Regions from separate parts of the Idiomarina sp. X4 genome, predicted to be linked through region 2. Evidence: predicted binding sites of a transcription regulator. Region 2 holds the regulator's gene; each other region holds the start of a gene.
The links. Region 2 encodes sigma-54, which starts transcription at its own class of promoters, with help from an activator protein. Its sites were predicted from a motif close to GTTGGCACGNNNNTNGNNT; they were not measured.
Positions count from the first base shown of each region.

Region 1: the regulator sigma-54 is predicted to act here: its motif matches at 3,258-3,276, upstream of glnA (glutamate--ammonia ligase).
Region 3: the regulator sigma-54 is predicted to act here: its motif matches at 2,655-2,673, upstream of CWC33_RS02600 (DUF1707 SHOCT-like domain-containing protein).

Region 1 is NZ_CP025000.1:1,351,839-1,357,986, forward strand. Features, by position in the region: gene CWC33_RS06475 (DUF3081 domain-containing protein) at 116-394, shown strand; gene trhA (PAQR family membrane homeostasis protein TrhA) at 391-1,056, shown strand; gene typA (translational GTPase TypA) at 1,136-2,974, opposite strand; gene glnA (glutamate--ammonia ligase) at 3,323-4,732, shown strand; gene glnL (nitrogen regulation protein NR(II)) at 4,804-5,862, shown strand; gene ntrC (nitrogen regulation protein NR(I)) at 5,855-6,148, shown strand, end outside.
Region 2 is NZ_CP025000.1:774,740-780,887, reverse strand. Features, by position in the region: gene pmbA (metalloprotease PmbA) at 1-218, shown strand, start outside; gene mgtE (magnesium transporter) at 243-1,604, opposite strand; gene CWC33_RS03740 (HPr family phosphocarrier protein) at 1,608-1,883, opposite strand; gene rapZ (RNase adapter RapZ) at 1,876-2,727, opposite strand; gene ptsN (PTS IIA-like nitrogen regulatory protein PtsN) at 2,718-3,188, opposite strand; gene hpf (ribosome hibernation promoting factor) at 3,192-3,479, opposite strand; gene CWC33_RS03720 (RNA polymerase factor sigma-54) at 3,506-4,966, opposite strand; gene lptB (LPS export ABC transporter ATP-binding protein) at 4,988-5,713, opposite strand; gene lptA (lipopolysaccharide transport periplasmic protein LptA) at 5,716-6,148, opposite strand, start outside.
Region 3 is NZ_CP025000.1:515,869-522,016, reverse strand. Features, by position in the region: gene CWC33_RS02610 (mechanosensitive ion channel family protein) at 1-261, opposite strand, end outside; gene CWC33_RS02605 (ABC-F family ATPase) at 365-1,957, shown strand; gene CWC33_RS02600 (DUF1707 SHOCT-like domain-containing protein) at 1,954-2,613, opposite strand; gene CWC33_RS02595 (M24 family metallopeptidase) at 2,808-4,019, shown strand; gene CWC33_RS02590 (ATP-grasp domain-containing protein) at 4,164-5,042, opposite strand; gene CWC33_RS02585 (GreA/GreB family elongation factor) at 5,430-5,753, shown strand; gene CWC33_RS02580 (GreA/GreB family elongation factor) at 5,981-6,148, shown strand, end outside.

The DNA.
Region 1 (6,148 bases), 580 kb from region 2:
ACATGTGTATGTAAAAACTTAGGCAACTAAATTCAAACATTTGTTCCAAATCGGTTGTCGAAATGGTTTTAGACCCCAATAATAAAGGTATACATTTAACAAGAAGAGGTGCGGCATGAAAAACGAGCTAGACACAAAATTAATGCTTGATGCTTATGAAAAAATTCAGACCCACGGCGAAGCGCGTCAGGGACGCCATTATTTAGACGGTATAGAAGCGTATACCGATCATGACGGCTATACCGTTTTTTTAGAAGGTTACGGAGTCACGCTGACGCTTCAATTTCATAGTTCTTACCACTTGAATTATGAGAACGAGTCACAAGTCGATAAATTTATTCGAGCGGTAAAAAACATTGCGGACGGTTACGAGACACCAGGGTACGAGCGATGAGCCAGCATAAAGCCTATACGGCGATGGAAGAAGTCGCGCATGCGCTGACCCACGGTATTGGGGCGGCGTTAAGCATTGCGGCTTTAGTCGTCATGATACTCTGGTCTGTCGCCTATGGCGACGCCTGGCACGTCGTTGCGGCAAGCGTTTACGGAGCGAGCCTTATTTTGCTCTACACGGCGTCAACGCTCTATCATGCTTTTCCCTGGCCGAATATCAAAGCGGTGTTTCAGCAGCTCGACCATGCGGCTATTTATATTCTGATTGCCGGTACTTACACCCCATTTGCACTGATTAATTTGCGCGGAGCCTGGGGCTGGACGTTACTGGGGATTGTCTGGGGTATTGCCATTGTCGGAGTGGTGCTTGAGCTGGCCATGACCAAACGTATTAAATGGCTGTCACTGAGCTTATATTTAGGTTTGGGCTGGATGGCGCTTATTGCAATAAAACCCATGATAGATAATGTCGATTTCGGTGGCTTAATGCTACTGGTAGCAGGCGGGCTGGCTTATACGTTTGGGGTCATTTTTTATGTGTGGAAGTCACTGCCGTACCATCATGCTATTTGGCACTTGTTCGTGTTAGCGGGCAGTATTTTTCACTTCTTTTCTATTTTCTACTTTGTCCTGCCGCAACCGGAGCTTGTCGCTGCCAGCTAAACATCGTTGCGGCAACTTTCGGGCACATACAAAAAGCCCCGCCGTTAAGCGGGGCTTTCTTTTAGCAGCTAAAGCGTGATTAGCCTTTTGATTCGCGACCCAGTCGCTTACGCTCATTCTCGGTCAAAGCACGCTTACGAATACGGATAGACTCAGGGGTTACCTCAACTAACTCGTCATCGTTGATGAACTCAAGCGCTTGCTCAAGAGTGTACTTAATTGGTGGGCTCAGTGTTTGAGCGTCGTCAGTACCTGAAGCACGAACGTTCGTCAGCTGCTTACCTTTAAGACAGTTAACGGTTAAGTCGTTAGAGCGGTTATGAATACCAATAACCTGGCCTTCATAAACTTCGTCGCCGTGCGCTGCGAATAACTTACCGCGCTCTTGCAGGTTAAACAGTGCGTAAGTCAGTGCTTTACCCTGCGCGTTCGAAATGAGTACGCCGTTCACGCGCTGACCAATAGTGCCGCCTTTGTGCGGGCCGTAGTGGTCAAACGTGTGGTACATCAAGCCAGTACCCGATGTCAGTGTCATGAACTCGGTCTGGAAGCCAATTAAGCCACGGCTTGGTACTTCGAAGTCGACACGAACACGGCCTTTACCGTCAGGTGTCATGTTTGTCATCTCGGCTTTACGTAGGCCAAGTTTTTCCATGACTGCACCTTGGTGCTGCTCTTCGATATCAACGGTCAAAGACTCATACGGTTCCATTTTCTTACCGTCTTCTTCTTTGATGATAACTTCCGGGCGAGATACAGCCAGTTCGAAGCCTTCGCGGCGCATGTTCTCGATTAATACACCTAAGTGCAATTCACCACGGCCTGATACGCGGAATTTATCCGGGTTGTCCGTTTCTTCAACGCGAAGCGCAACGTTGTGAACCAGCTCTTGCTGTAAGCGTTCAAGAATTTGACGTGAAGTAACGAACTTACCTTCTTTACCCGCAAACGGAGAGGTGTTGACCTGGAAGGTCATGGTAACCGTTGGCTCGTCAACGCTTAGCGGCTTCATTGCTTCAGCTGCGCCAACCGCACAAACGGTATCTGAAATTTTCAGTTCGCCCAAACCGGTTATCGCACAAATGTCGCCTGCATGAGCTGATTCAGCGTCAATGCGGTCAAGGCCCAGGTAGTTAAAGACTTTACCAATTTTACCACTACGCTCTTTGCCGTCAGCACCCACAATGGTCACCGGTTGGTTGACTTTCACGCTACCGCGGGTCACACGACCAATACCGATAACACCAAGGTAGCTTGAGTAATCCAGCTGTGAAATTTGCATCTGTAAGTCAGCGTCCGGGTCGGCGTCTGGGTGGCTAACTTCATTGACGATAGTTTCGAACAACGGTGTCATGTTCTCGCCAACCGTGTCCTCTTCGCGAGTCGCCCAACCGTTCAATGCCGACGCGTAAACCACTGGGAAGTCTAACTGTTCGTCGGTGGCACCTAAGTTATCGAATAAGTCGAAGACCTGATCCATGACCCAGTCAGGACGAGCGCCCGGGCGGTCGATTTTGTTGATAACAAGAATTGGGTTCAAACCGTGCTCGAATGCTTTCTGTGTGACGAAACGTGTTTGTGGCATAGGACCGTCAACAGCGTCGACCACCAGTAATACAGAGTCTGCCATAGAAAGTACGCGTTCAACTTCACCGCCAAAGTCAGCGTGCCCTGGAGTATCTAGAATGTTGATGCGGTAGTCCTGCCAGTTAACGGCGGTGTTTTTGGCCAAAATAGTAATGCCGCGTTCTTTTTCCAGATCGTTCGAGTCCATGATGCGCTCTTCGAGCTCACCACGACTTTCGAGTGTACCGGATTGCTGGAGCAACTTATCTACGAGTGTCGTCTTACCATGGTCTACGTGCGCAATAATCGCAATGTTGCGAAGCTTATTGATATCAAATGCCTGAGTTGTCATTAAGAAAGCCTGTGTTTGTCGGTAGTGAGTGTAAACCCAACCCTTCCGACGGGGGTTTATGAAAAATAGCGGCGTATTCTACCTGCTTAGACGATATTAAAAAAGACCTGATTGTTTTTTGTTCGTTATTTTTGTCGAATAAACCGGCACTCATTCTGTTCCGAATTTGTGACTGTCGGTGATCGAATGCACCCTAATGGTGCGTAATGAACGGTAATGGTGCGCAAGTAAGTTTGCGCAAAAATGACACTGAAGTAACTGATTGATTTTTAATAAAAAGTAAATTGGCACAGGCTTTGCTATACTGTGGCTGTTACTTTTTAAAGACGCTGTCTACTGGAGGACAACATGTCAGCTGATAAGATTTTCGATACCATTAAAGAAAACGACGTAAAATTCGTCGACCTACGCTTTACCGATACTAAGGGTAAAGAACAACACGTCACTATTCCGGTGTCGCAAATCGATGACGACTTCTTCGAAGAAGGTAAAATGTTTGACGGCTCGTCAATTGCAGGCTGGAAAGGCATTAACGAATCGGACATGGTGTTAATGCCTGACAATGATTCAGCCGTACTGGATCCGTTCACTGATGAAATGACGTTAAACATTCGTTGCGACATTTTAGAGCCTGAAACACTGCAAGGTTACAGCCGTGACCCACGCTCTATCGCCAAACGTGCGGAAGAGTTCCTGCGCAGTTCTGGCATTGCCGATGAAGCTTACTTTGGTCCGGAGCCAGAGTTTTTCCTTTTCAACGATGTTCGTTTCCGTACTGATATGAGCGGTTCGTTCTATAAAATTGATGCGGATGAAGCAGAGTGGAACTCAGGTCGTGAGTACTCGGAAGGCAACATGGCTCACCGTCCGGGCGTGAAAGGCGGTTACTTCCCGGTACCACCGGTCGACTCAGCTCACGACATTCGTGGCACCATGAGTTTGGTTATGGAAGACATGGGCTTAGTGGTTGAAGCGCACCACCATGAGGTGGCGACAGCTGGTCAGAACGAGGTAGCGACCCGTTTCAACACCTTAACAACCAAAGCCGACGAGCTGCAGATTTACAAATATGTTGTGCACAATGTTGCTCATTCTTATGGCATGACAGCCACCTTTATGCCTAAGCCTTTAGTGGGCGATAACGGCTCAGGTATGCACGTGCACATGTCACTGAATAAAGGCGGCGAAAACCTGTTCGCAGGTGACCAATATGCTGGCTTAAGCGAAACGGCGCTTTATTACATTGGCGGTATTGTGAAACACGCTCGTGCGATTAATGCCTTCGCTAACGCATCAACGAACTCTTATAAACGTTTGGTGCCAGGCTTTGAAGCACCGGTGATGCTGGCTTACTCAGCGCGTAACCGTTCTGCATCCATTCGCATTCCGTTGGTGTCGAGTGCTAAAGCGCGTCGTATTGAAGTGCGTTTCCCTGACCCAAGTGCGAACCCTTACCTGTGTTTCACTGCACTGCTTATGGCTGGTCTTGACGGTATTCGTAACAAGATTCACCCGGGTGATGCAATGGACAAGGATTTATACAACTTGCCGCCAGAAGAAGCGAAAGACATTCCAACCGTTTGTCATTCGTTAGAAATGGCGCTGGAAGCACTGGACAAAGACCGTGACTTCCTGAAGCAAGGCGGCGTCATGGACGATGACATGATCGACGCTTATATTGGTCTTAAATACAACGAAGTAGAGACATTGAAGAAAACTACCCACCCGGTAGAGTTCGATATGTACTACAGCGTTTAACAACCTGTAAAGGGCGGTTTATACCGCCCTTTTTAATTGCACCAATTTGGTGCGTACGCTATTCTCTCCTTGTGAACACAAATACTTTAATCAACCAGCTTCTGACCGGGATACTCGTTTTAGACGAGAATTTCACCATACGCTATGTCAATTCAGCAGCAGAATCGTTGCTTGATCACAGCGCTAAGCGACTGCTCGGCGAGCCCTTTTCGACGGCATTTTTTCAATGCTCGCTGGCCAGTGAGACCATTGCAAACTGCTTTCAATATGAGCAGCGAGTGTTAAATACCGATGTGGAATTCACCTTACATTCCGGGCATCGAATTACCGTTGATGTGTGCATTCAGACGATACAGGACAGCGGTCAAACGCAATTGCTGATGGAACTTCGTAAGGCGGATCAGTTGCGTCGCATTAATCAGGAAGACCAACAGCGTAACCAGCTGTATGCAACTCAGCATTTACTGCGTGGTATGGCGCATGAAATTAAAAACCCGTTAGGTGGATTGCGCGGCGCGGCACAGTTGCTTGCCCGTGAGTTAAATGATGACTACCTGAAAGAATACACGGACTTAATTATCAGTCAGTCTGACCGGCTACGGTTTTTGGTTGACCGTCTGTTAGGTCCGATGAAACCCGGTAAACGGGGGTGGGTAAATATTCATGAAATAACCGAGCGTGTCGCAAAGACCCTGTCTTATGAATATGGCGATACGCTAACGATCACGCGTGACTATGACCCATCGCTGCCGGACATCATGATTGTTGAAGAAAGCTGCGAACAGGTGTTTTTGAACATCGCACAAAATGCGGCGCAGGCAATGAATGGTAACGGGAAGCTGACGGTAAGAACGCGGGTCGAGCATCAGCAGACACTGTTCGGTGAGCGTTATCGGCAATGTGCCGTGGTGCATTTTATTGATACCGGCCCGGGTATTTCGGACGCATTGCGGGACACGCTATTTTATCCGTTAGTCAGTGGCCGGGCGGAAGGCACCGGGTTGGGGTTGTCGCTGGCGCAAACCATCGTGCATCAGCACAAAGGCAAAATTGAGGTGAACTCAGAACCTGGGCGCACTCAATTTTCTGTCTATTTACCTTATGTAAGTGAGGGCTCTGGGAATGACTGACGCGAGTTTATGGATTATCGATGACGATGACTCCATTCGTTGGGTACTGGAAAAAGCGTTCGCAAACAGCCGTTATCAAGTGCGCGCGTTTTCCGACAGCGATTCGTTTTTTAACGCGCTTGAACAGCACCAACCCAGCGTCGTCATGACGGATATTCGCATGCCCGGCGATGACGGACTGGCTGTGCTGGAAAAACTAAAAGAGAACTACCCCGGTATGCCGGTCGTGGTCATGACGGCGCATTCTGACTTAGATACGACCGTCAAAGCCTTTCAGGGTGGGGCT
Region 2 (6,148 bases):
AGGGCGTTAACCTCGTTAACGGCGACTATTCTCGCGGCGCTGCAGGCTTTTGGGTCGAAAATGGCGAAGTTCAGTACCCAGTTGAAGAAGTCACAATAGCTGGCAACTTAAAAGATATGCTGGCGAACATCGTTGCTATTGGCAACGATACCGATGAACGACATGCATTGCACACTGGCTCTGTACTGTTAGAACAAATGAGTGTGGCAGGTCATTAGCCTGCCTTTACAACACTAAGGCGCTTAAGAAAGCAGGAGAGTCGCTGAGCCAAGGAAGGCGAAAATACCGACGACATCGGTCACCGTGGTTAAAATTACGCCACCGGCAAGTGCAGGGTCAATGTTAAAACGCTTCAACATAAGCGGAACGGTTGCCCCCGCCAGCCCTGCGGCTAATAGGTTCATCATCATAGCGAACGCGATAATACCGCCAACCAGTAAGTCTTGCTTCCAAAGCGCAACGACTGCAGCAATAAGCACCGACCATATTACGCCGTTTAAGAAGCCTATCGCGAGCTCTTTACCGATTAACCATCGGGAGTTACTGGATCCGATATGGCCGAGCGCCATACCTCGAATAACCAGTGTTAAGGTTTGACTACCGGCAATGCCGCCCATACTAGGAACTATGGTGTTCAAAATAGCCAGTATGGCCATTTGCGCCAGTATGTCTTCAAACAGTGAACTGACCATGGCGGCTAATAAGGCTGTCACCAAGTTAACCGCAAGCCATACGGTACGGCGGCGGGTACTTTTCAATACCGGCGCAAAGGTATCCTCGTCATCTTCCAAGCCCGCCATACTGAGCATCGAGTGCTGAGCTTCTTCACGAATAATATCAACTACATCATCGATCGTAATACGACCCACAAGTTGTTGCTCACTATCGACAACCGGTGCAGAAACCCAGTCATGTCGCTCAAAAAGCTTAGCCACTTCGGTTTCTTCCATATCGACGGGTATGGTCGTAATATCCGATGACATAATTTCATCGATGCGGCGGCTGGGGTCGACTGTAAGTAACTGAGTCAACGAAATCTCACCAGTGACTTTCTCATTGCGATCAACGACATAGAGTTTATCGGTTGCTTCGGGCAATTCGCCTTTAAGACGCAGATAACGCAATACAACGTCGATAGTGACGTCTGAGCGTACCGTAATGGTATCGGTATTCATGATACCGCCAGCGCTGTCCTCTGCGTAGGAAAGAGCAGTTTCTGCCCGCTCACGGTCGCCTTCGTCCATCGACTTTAAGACTTCCTGATACACCGGCTCCGGCAAACCACGCAGAACGTAGGCGAGGTCATCGGTGTCCATGCCTTCGGTCGCTGCCGCCAGGTTTTCTGGCGCCATTTGACGAATGATGTCTTTCTGAACTTCTTCGTTCAGCTCTTCAAGAATTTCACCGTGCTCGTCAATATCGACCAGCTTCCAGATTTTAGAACGGCTTTTCGGTGGAGAAGACTCTAGTAGTAAAGCGACATCGCAGGCCGGCATGTTGTGCAGCATGCGTCGAGCTGCCACGAACATACCGTCGGCTAACGCAGAGTTAACCTCCTGAATTCGTTGCATGGCGTATTCTTTATCGGACAGCTCGGCTATCATTGGTTACTCGTTTTCCTCAAAGCGATCTTCGAACAATTCGCTCACCGCTACTAATGCGTCTTCTGCATCATCGCCTTCGGCACAAACTTCGACCGACTTGCCTTGTTGGCTGGCGAGCAGCATTAAGCACATCACACTGGCAGCGTTAACGCATTGTTCACCCTGCTGAACGGTAATTTCTGACTTGAATGACTGTGTGAGCTGCGCAAGTTTGGTCGCAGCCCTAGCATGAAGGCCCAGTTTATTGCGTATAACAAGCGTCTTGCAAGCTTTACTCATGCTGCTTTAACTCCCGGTGACGAACCTGAACTTTCACTGATTTTTGTTCAAAGCGCTCCGCTAACTGCTGTGAAATATAAACGGAGCGATGCTGCCCACCAGTACAGCCTGTCGCAATCGTTAAATAGCTGCGGTTACTGCGTTGAAAGTGAGGCAGCCAAGTGCCTAAAAAGTTTTCGAGCTGATAGACAAACTTCGTGACCAACGGCTGTTGGCGAAAATAATGCTGTACGTCTGCATCTAAGCCGGTTAGCAACTTCAGTTCAGGTTGCCAGTGCGGGTTTGGTAATATGCGTGCATCAAATACAAAATCAGCGTCTTTCGGCAGTCCATACTTAAAACCAAAAGACTGAAAAACGATAATCAGTTTTTTGTCTGCTCGGCCGAGCACACGCTCGCGCACTTCTTCACTTAACTGGTGTAACGATAAGTCGCTGCTGTCCAGGCGCCAGGTGGCGCGCTCCATAATTGGTTCGAGCAACTTCCGTTCTGCCTGAAGCGCATCAACTAAAGGTAACTCCTTTTGTGAGAGCGGGTGCAAACGGCGTGTTTCACCAAAGCGTTTTAGTAAGGTGTTGTCGTCGGCATCAATGAACAGTACTTCTGGTTCAACCCCTTTGGGTAAAAAGTTTAGCGAGTCAAGCAGCTCTTCCGAATGTTCGGGCAGGTTTCTAACGTCAATGCTGATGGCAATTTTTGAATACTGCTCCATGACCGCATGAACCAGCGTGGGAAGTAGGCTAATGGGTAAGTTGTCGACGCAGTAAAAGCCAAGATCCTCGAGTACTCGAAGGGCGATAGTTTTACCCGATCCCGAGCGACCACTGACAATAATCAGTTGCATGGCTTATCTTCACCTTCCCCAATAAATAATTGATAAAGTGCGTTGTCACTTTCAGCGTTCCGAAGCGCGCGGGTGCAGTCTTTGTCATTCATGCGACGGGCAACGGCTGCTAATGTCTGCAAATGATTTTCATGCTCTGACTCTGGCACTAACAGCGCAAAAATAATGTCCACAGGTTGGTTATCAATCGCGTCAAACTCGATTGGCTCGTCTAACGTCAATAACACCGCAACCGGATGGCTGGCTTTAGCGAGTCGCCCATGAGGAATAGCAATACCTAAACCAATACCGGTACTTCCTAAGCGTTCACGGTTAACCAAGCTTTCAAAAATGTCATGACGAGTAATGCCTGACAGTTTTGGCGCGACAATTTGGCTAATGGTTTCTAATAACCGCTTTTTACTTGCACCCTCGACTGCACACCTGGTGCAGTCGGGGCTTAACAACTCACTTATTTGCATGGACTAATGCTTTTTCATTTTTTCTTTGTGTTTAATAACCTGACGGTCAAGCTTATCGATTAAACCATCAATGGCTGCGTACATATCATCGTGAACAGAGTCAGCGAAAATCTCGCCGCCGTTCAGGTGCACGGTAGCTTCCGCTTTTTGATTCGTTTTTTCAACATTAAGGATGACGTGAACGTTGGTGATATGGTCAAAATGGCGCTCTAACTTAGCAAATTTTGTGTCCACATACTCACGTAGAGACTCAGTGATATCGATATGATGACCAGTAAGATTAATTTGCATAACGTCTTCCTTCTGCAGTTTACAAGTTATAAAAGACTCTTGCGTTGACTCGATGAGGGAATATTCAGTGATTCCCGGTACTTCGCAATTGTCCTCCTCGCTACTTTGATGCCTTGCTCGGCTATCAGTTCAGCGATTTTGCTGTCGCTTAATGGTTTGCTACGGTTTTCTGCAGCGACTAACTTCTTAATTAAAGCACGTATTGCGGTACTTGAACACTCACCTCCACCTTCTGTACTGACATGGCTAGAGAAAAAGTATTTTAATTCAAAAATGCCTCGTGGGCAGTGCAGAAACTTCTGCGTTGTTACCCGTGAAATGGTGCTTTCATGCATTTCCACGGCTTCAGCGACATCATTGAGTACCATTGGTTTCATGGCCTCTTCACCGTACTCAAAAAAGCCCTGCTGGCGCTGAACAATACAGTTGGCAACTTTCAACAGCGTTTCATTGCGACTCTCCAGACTTTTAATAAACCAACGCGCTTCCTGTGTATGGTTTTTAATGTACTGACTGTCTGCCGAGGACTTCGCCGCTTTACTCAGTGCCGCGTATTCTTCATTGACCTTTAATTTAGGTACGCTATCCGGGTTTAATTCGACCACCCAGCGACCATTCTTTTTCATGACCGCAACGTCAGGAATCACGTACTCAACTTCTTGTTGAGCAACTTGTTCGCCCGGGTGCGGGTGCATTTGCTGAATCAGCCGCATGACTTCACGTAAGTCATTTTCGGTTAATTTGAGCTTTTTCTGGATATTGCGGAAGTCTCGGTTGCCCAGCAAGTCCATATGCTCGCTAACCAGAGTGATAGCAGCGAGCTTAAACGGCGTGCTGTCGTCCAGTTGTCGTAATTGAATCGCCAGGCACTCGCTGACGGTACGTGCGCCGACACCGACTGGGTCAAAGTGTTGGATGCGCTTGAGTACCATGCAGACTTCTTCTTCGCCAACCTCGGGTAAGCGCACAGACTCAATAATGTCTTCAATATTCGTTGTTAAATAACCATTGTCGTCAATGGCTTCGATAATGGCTTCGCCAATCGCAGTGTCTTCTTCAGAAAAGTGCGACAGTTGCATTTGCCAAATCAGATGGTCTTGCAAAGACTCGCTCGTTGAGCCTTGGTACACCTCATAGTCACCGTCGTAGGATTTGCCGTTTGAGGCCGCTCCGGTAGCAGGAGTCGACGATGAATAGGTATCATCCCATGTGCTGTCCACAGGGAGGTCTTCTGGCATTTCCTGAGTTTTTATAACATCGGAGGTTTCACGCTGACTGTCGTCTTTATTTGACGAATGAGGGGAGTCGGTGCTGTCACCGTCATGAGGTTGTTCGCTTTCAACTTCCAGTAACGGGTTATTGTCCAGCGCGTCCTGAATTTCAGCCTGTAAGTCGAGCGAAGAAAGCTGCAGCAAGCGTATCGCTTGTTGTAACTGAGGCGTCATGGTCAGTTGCTGACCAATTTTTAGCTGCAGACTTTGTCTCATGGTTATCGTCCCGGTATCACGTTAAAGGGTGAACTGCTCACCGAGGTAAACATCTTTAACCTGTTGATTCGATAATATACTTTCTGCATCTCCGCTGGCAATAAGTTCTCCGTGACTAACAATGTACGCATGCTCACAAACGGACAAGGTTTCTCTGACATTGTGGTCTGTAATAAGTACACCAATACCACGCTGCTTTAAATGTTCAACAATTTTCTTAATGTCGATAACCGAAATTGGGTCGACGCCTGCAAAGGGCTCATCCAGAAGAATAAACGTGGGCTCTGCGGCAAGGGCGCGGGCAATTTCGACACGACGTCTCTCACCGCCGGATAAGCTCATCCCCAGACTGTTCGCAATATGACCAATATTGAACTCTTCAAGAAGCGAGTCGAGCTGTTCTTCGCGAGCGTCCGCTGAAAGCTCTTTACGGGTTTCTAATATCGCCATCAGGTTATCGCGCACGGTCAGCTTTCTGAAAATCGATGCTTCTTGCGGTAGATAACCAATTCCGCGGCGAGCACGCTCATGCATTGGCAGAGACGTTAGGTCGTCTTTGTCTAGTAAAATCTGGCCTTTGTCGCTGTTGATTAAGCCGACAATCATATAAAACGTCGTTGTTTTCCCCGCACCATTGGGCCCTAAGAGCCCAATAATCTGGCCCTGACTGACCTCCAGGCTAACGTCCTTTACAACCTGACGACGCTTAAAGCTTTTGGCAAGATGTTTGACTCGTAAGGTGGCCATAATTAAGGGTTCTCGTTGTCGGTTTTGTCGTCTTTTGTTTTCGGCGTAAATATCGTAATTACGCGCCCGTTATCGGCATCAGAGCTGCTTGCAGAGATCGTCTGTGCGGCTAAGTCGTAGACGATCGTATCACCGCTTGAACTGCTTGTGCCCTGAGAGATTTTCGCGTCCCCGCTGAGCTCGAGACGTTGTTCGACTTGGAAGTAGGTTATTTTATTTGCCTGAGCGCTAATATCGTTGCCGTTTTCCAGGGTCTGCGTGTAGGTTGCCGGTGAACCTTCTGCAATAAAGGTGTCCGCCTGCTCGCCGCTTTCGCTGGCAGAGGCTTCGAGTCGGTCCGCCTTAATAAGTAGTGTGCCCTGACGGATAACAACATTGTCAGTAAGTACTAACTTATTGTTTTTTATGTCGAATTGCTCATGGCTTGACTCGACT
Region 3 (6,148 bases), 260 kb from region 2:
AAGGGCAATAAGAACGATAAGGACATAGGCAAGAACGGAAAATAATTTGCGAAACGCAAAAACGGTATTCTGCGATGCATTGCCGGAGCTAAGTGCTCGCTTGACGAGTCGGGAACCAACCCAGCGAATAACAATAACACCAACAATGATAAGCGTTAGCGCAATGACTACCTGACTGAGGTGAATTTGAGCTTCTCCAGACTTCCAAAGCTCGGTATTCCAAATTTTACCAATATTGTTAGAAAGGTCTGTCCAGGACATTTGCATCATCAATTACCTATTTGTGAATCTTTCTTTGTAATTTACGGGAAAAACACGTACATTGCGCGCTCATTTTTACTCCCTCATCCTGGATATAGATTACGTGATTTCTGCTGCAAATATCACCATGCAATTTGGTGCGAAGCCTCTTTTTGAAAATATCTCTGTTAAATTCGGCAATGGCAACCGTTATGGCCTTATTGGCGCTAACGGCTGTGGTAAGTCGACCTTTATGCGTATTTTAAGCGGCGAACAAGAGCCATCCGCCGGCAACGTGTCGTTAGAGCCCAACACCCGCATTGGTAAGCTGCGTCAGGACCAGTTTGCCTATGAAGACTACAGCGTGGTTGATGCCGTTATTATGGGGCATGAAGAACTGTGGGCGGTGAAAGAAGAGCGTGACCGTATTTACAGCAGCGGTGAGATGAGTGAAGAAGACGGCATGCGAGTTGCCGACTTAGAAACTGAATTTGCTGAAATGGACGGTTACACAGCCGAGTCTCGCGCCGGAGAACTGCTGTTAGGCTTAGGTATACCGGTCGAGCAGCACTTTGGCTTGATGTCGGCACTGGCGCCGGGTGTTAAAATTCGGGTGTTACTGGCGCAGGTGCTGTTTTCTGAGCCGGATATTATGCTGCTGGATGAGCCGACCAACAACCTGGACATTAACACCATTCGTTGGTTAGAAGAGGTGCTGGCGGAAAAGCAAAGCACCATGATCATTATCTCGCACGACCGTCACTTTCTGAACACGATTTGTACGCACATGGCCGATATTGATTACGGCGAGCTACGTGTGTATCCGGGCAACTATGATGAATACATGTTTGCCGCCACTCAGGCGCGTGAACAGCTGATGAACGACAACGCCAAGAAGAAAGAGAAGATTGCGGAGCTGCAGAGCTTTGTGAGCCGCTTCTCGGCGAATGCCTCGAAGGCCAAGCAGGCGACCTCGCGTCAGCGCCAAATGGAAAAGATTCAGCTGGAAGAAGTGAAAGCATCCAGCCGAGTGAATCCGTATATTCGCTTTACCCAAGAGAAGAAGCTGTACCGGCTGGCGCTTGAAACCGAGAATGTGCGTAAAAGGTTTGACGAGCAGGCGGTATTGAAAGGCTTGAGTACCTCGGTAGAAGTGGGCGAAAAAGTCGCCATTATTGGTGCCAATGGTATTGGTAAAACGACTTTACTGAAGTGTCTGATGGGCGACTACACGCCGGAATCCGGCAGTATCAAATGGTCAGAAAATGCCAACATTGGTTATTACGCTCAGGATCACGCTCACCTGTTCAAACAGGAAATGACGGTGTACGAGTGGATGTATCAGTGGAAGCAACCGAGTGATGACGAGCAGTCGATACGCGGCGTGTTGGGACGTATGCTATTTTCTGCGGATGATATTCAAAAGCCAGTATCTATTTTGTCCGGTGGTGAGAAAGGCCGCATGATATTTGGCAAACTCATTTTGCAAAAGCCTAATATTCTGGTGATGGACGAACCAACGAACCATTTGGATATGGAATCTATTGAGTCTCTGAACCTGGCGCTGGAGCAGTTCGAGGGCACTTTGCTATTTGTCAGTCATGACCGCGAATTTGTGTCGTCATTGGCGACCCGTATTATTGAAATTACCGACAAAGGCTTACGTGACTTTGCCGGTAGTTACGACGAGTATTTGGCACAGCTGGCTGCTGCTTAGTAAAAGTTCTTTGAGTTAAAGGTTTCTTTCAGGCTGTTTGCAAAAGCCACGAACTTCTCTTTAATGGTGCGTTTGACTTTTACCTCAACCGAACCGAGCACGTGAAAGCCTTCAATTCGAATATGGGGAACTTGCTTCAGGTTTCCCATGGATGGGGCTTTGTTTTCAGTGGAACCAAGAATATTAAATACGTTGGTGCTTATCATGATTTCTTCAGGTACGTAAATTTCGAGACTTGAAAGCATCCCGACCACTTTGATCGTGACATCGGGGTGTTGGAATACGGCATCCGTAAAGTCGAGTTCGACAGAGCCCAGAAAATCATACACCGTTATTTCACGCGGAACGGTCCACACACCTGTTCGCTCATTGGATGACAAAATAGAGACGACATTTTCCGTTGGTTGGGCGCGTCCTTCACCATAGTGTGGCGAGAATTTTTGTTCTTTCATGCTGTCGTACGACGTGTCAGGCTTCAGCTCAAGGTCATCTACTAGTGCAGCAAGTTGACTATGTTCTGTTGCATCCATAGCCGCATCGAGACGGCGCTCAAACGCTTCTGAGGAAAGCTCCCCGTGACCGTAGTTCATGACCAGTTGGTCAATAGTTTCCTCACGAACCTTGTCTAAAGGCCGATCTTCGAATTTTATACTCATAATGCGTCCTTATTGTTCTTGTCTTTTTATTATGAGTCATAATGCAAGAGTCAAGCCAAAAAACAAAACCCATATAAATCAGTGTTTTAAAAATCAAAGCCTAAAGTTGACTATTATATTTCGCCATTATTTAGCAGAATCGGCCATCTATTTGAATCTTTTTGTTAGGACGAAATGACATTTTAGGAGGCAGAATGACCCACGGTGTAGGCATTACCGATGCAAAGACCGCCCTCGACGCATTAGAAGATATGACACTGAATGTTCAGCCCATTACATTAGAAGAGTATCAGGCGAGAGTCGACAAAGCCCAGACATTGATGCGAGCCAAAGGCATCGATGCGATGTATTTAAACGCGGGTACTAATTTAGAGTATTTTACCGGTTTGAAATGGTACCCAAGTGAACGTCTGGTAGGCGCAATTGTTCCTGTCGAAGGGCCGGTTACTTTAATTGCTCCTGCGTTTGAAATTGGGTCACTAACGCAAGCGATGAAACTGCCAATGAAGACCTTGCTGTGGGACGAACACGAATCACCCTACGATTATTTTATTGATTTTCTGAAAGAGAACGAATTGACCAGAGGTAAACTCGCGCTGGACGAGTCATCGTCTTATAGCATTGTTTCAAACCTTGAGGAGCGCTATCCGGCAGCGCAAATGTGCGACGCAAAAGTGATTACCGCTGAGTGTCGCATGCATAAGTCAAAAGCTGAACTTGCACTCATACAAACCGCGATGGATATGACCATGGCGGTGCATCGTGCGACCGGGGCAATGCTACAGGAAGGGGTAACGGCCTCAGAGGTGCGGGCGTTTATTGACGAGGCTCATCGCAAAGTGGGCGCAAGTGGCTCTTTCTTCTGTATTGTGTTGTTTGGTCAGGGCACCAGTTATCCGCATGGCGTCAGTCATGAGCAAAAATTGGAAAAAAATGACTGGGTATTAATTGATACCGGTTGTAAGTTACATGGCTACCATTCTGACATTACCCGCACGTACCCATTCGGTGAGGCTAACGCTGAACAAAAGACATTCTGGCAATATGAGCGACAGCTTCAGCAAGCGGCATTTGATGCCGCGCACAATGGAAGTACCTGCGAGTCGGTGGATGATGCCGTTCGAGAGGAACTCGCGAAGCTTGGCTTAAAAGCGGACTATCAGTTGCCGGGTGTACCTCATCGAACGGGTCACGGTATAGGCATGGACTTACATGAATGGCCTTATCTGGTGGGCGGTGATAAAACTGTATTGGCATCGGGAATGTGCTTTAGCAATGAGCCGATGGTCATTAAACCAGACGCTTTTGGCGTCCGTTTAGAAGACCACTTCTATATGACGGACGACGGCCCAGTGTGGTTTACCGAGCCGTCGCGTGCAATGGATGACCCGTTTAATTTAGCGTGAATTAAATGGATAGCCGGAGCCATAGATGAAACCAGTGGCCTTACTGTCGACATAAGGTGCGCATCACCGCACCTTATATTATGTCACCCATAGCGACTTATCGTCTCGTATGGCATGGATAGAGCCAATCATCGGTATTACTAATTAACGCTTTATCATACTGAGATAAGCTTTTACGAAGCGCTCTGCGCTAGCTTTATCAACCCCAAAGTATAAACTCGGTTCAATGAGCTCCATTTCAATAATGGCAGGCGTATTATCGTTTAATAGAGCAACATCAATTCTGGCATAGAGCAGTGTCTCGTCGACGCATCCTAATGCCCGCTCGGCCACGTCTTTAACGGCATTATCAGGATTCACCTGAAAGAACTCGCCACCGTGCTCTTCTTGTACTCTAAAGTCGCCGTTAGCGGGACACTTTTTAATGGCATGACTGAAGCTTCCGCCAAAATAGAATAATGAATATTCACCGTGCTCCACAATGGAATTTAAAAACGGCTGCAGCATGAACTCGCGACCGGGTGGGAAATGTTCGGTAAGCGACTGTATTAAAGCATCGGTAGAGCTGTCCTGTGACAGTCGGAATGTATCGTCTGCGTTGGCAGAAACTGCGGGCTTGATGATCAACTGCTGATTGGGCCATTCTAATTGAGCTGACTTTAACGTGTTGATGTCAAATAATCTCCCCCATAAAGTAGGGACCGTCGGTACCTGTTTATCTTCAAGTTCTTTAAGGTAGGTCTTACTAATATTCCATTTTATGACCTGCAATGAATTCATCAATGTTGCAGAAGAGGATTCTATCTTTTCTAATACGTTTAAAAATTCTTCGCAGTCGTCCTGATAGTCCCAGGTTGAGCGGACAATGACGGCATCATATTGATTCCAGTCGCACTGAGAATTGCGCCATGAGACTGTCTCTACGTCTATTCCATGCTGCTTAAAGGGCTCTTTTAATAAATCATCATAGCTAAAAAAGCCGTCTAAATTATCCATACTCAAAATACAGACTTTGTTTTTCATTGCTATCCTCCTCATCAGCGGGTGCTCATCTCGAGCAAGAGACTGTATCTTGTCTGATTGACTGATGCTACCGGAAGTCAATAAATTCGGTGTTTTTAGACGAATATAGCAAGGGCTTGCTTTAAATTTTTAACGGGCTATGATGTTCTCAAGTTGTTTTGAGGACATTATGTTTAAGTATAACTATTCAATACAGAGTACTGCTCTCACCTTTCCAAATTAAGCCGAACGCAGCTCATGCGTTCGGCTGTTTCCCTATTGTTGTAATTCCACAGTTATTTATTCATTAGTTCGGTTGGAGATAAAGCCGTGCTTATGCGCATGTTTAGGCCCTGTAAGGGCTCGGTATGTTTAGGTAGTCCCATATTTCAAAATGCGGGACAAAGAATGTTAATGGACCCTATTGAGCTGAGTATATTGTTGGAACGGCTTGAATTTAGCCAAAAGAGTAGCTCACGGCTATTGGGGCGGGTAACAGTTGGCTCTTCTGTGACCATTAAAAACAGAGCGACTCGGGAAAAGGTGACGGTCACTTTGGTACCACCAGAGTTAGCAGATCCCGAAGAGAAGATGATTTCATTTATATCGCCATTAGGTTCTGCGTTGTTGGGGCTCAAATTAGGGGATGTTGCGGTGACTGAATTTGGCAGAAGAACCGACAAGTGGGACGTTATTTCTGTAAACCAAAGAAAAGTGATTACAGACCTTTAAACACTCATGCCTTAAGGAGGGTAGAGCCTTGGAGTAACTTAGTTGTGCAATAGTTTAAGTACTTTTTAGATATTGAACAGATAAGGTGAATCCAATGAGTAAAGAGAAAGAAAAGAAGAAACCTCAGATGACGTTAAAAGAGAAACGTAAACAAAAGAAGAAAAAGAAGCTTTCTGATGAGTAACTAGCAGGGGCTCTTCGGAGCCCCTTTTTAATGGAGAAGAAACATGGAAACAAAACCAAAAATAACGATATCGACTTTTGATTTGGCAGTGATTGAACATAGCCTGGAAGAAACCCGCTTGCCGCCGGAGTTTTTAGATGAACTTGAGGCCGAATTGGCGCGTGCAGAAGTGCTGGAACCTGCCGCTATGCCAGAGAATGTGGCGAGTTTG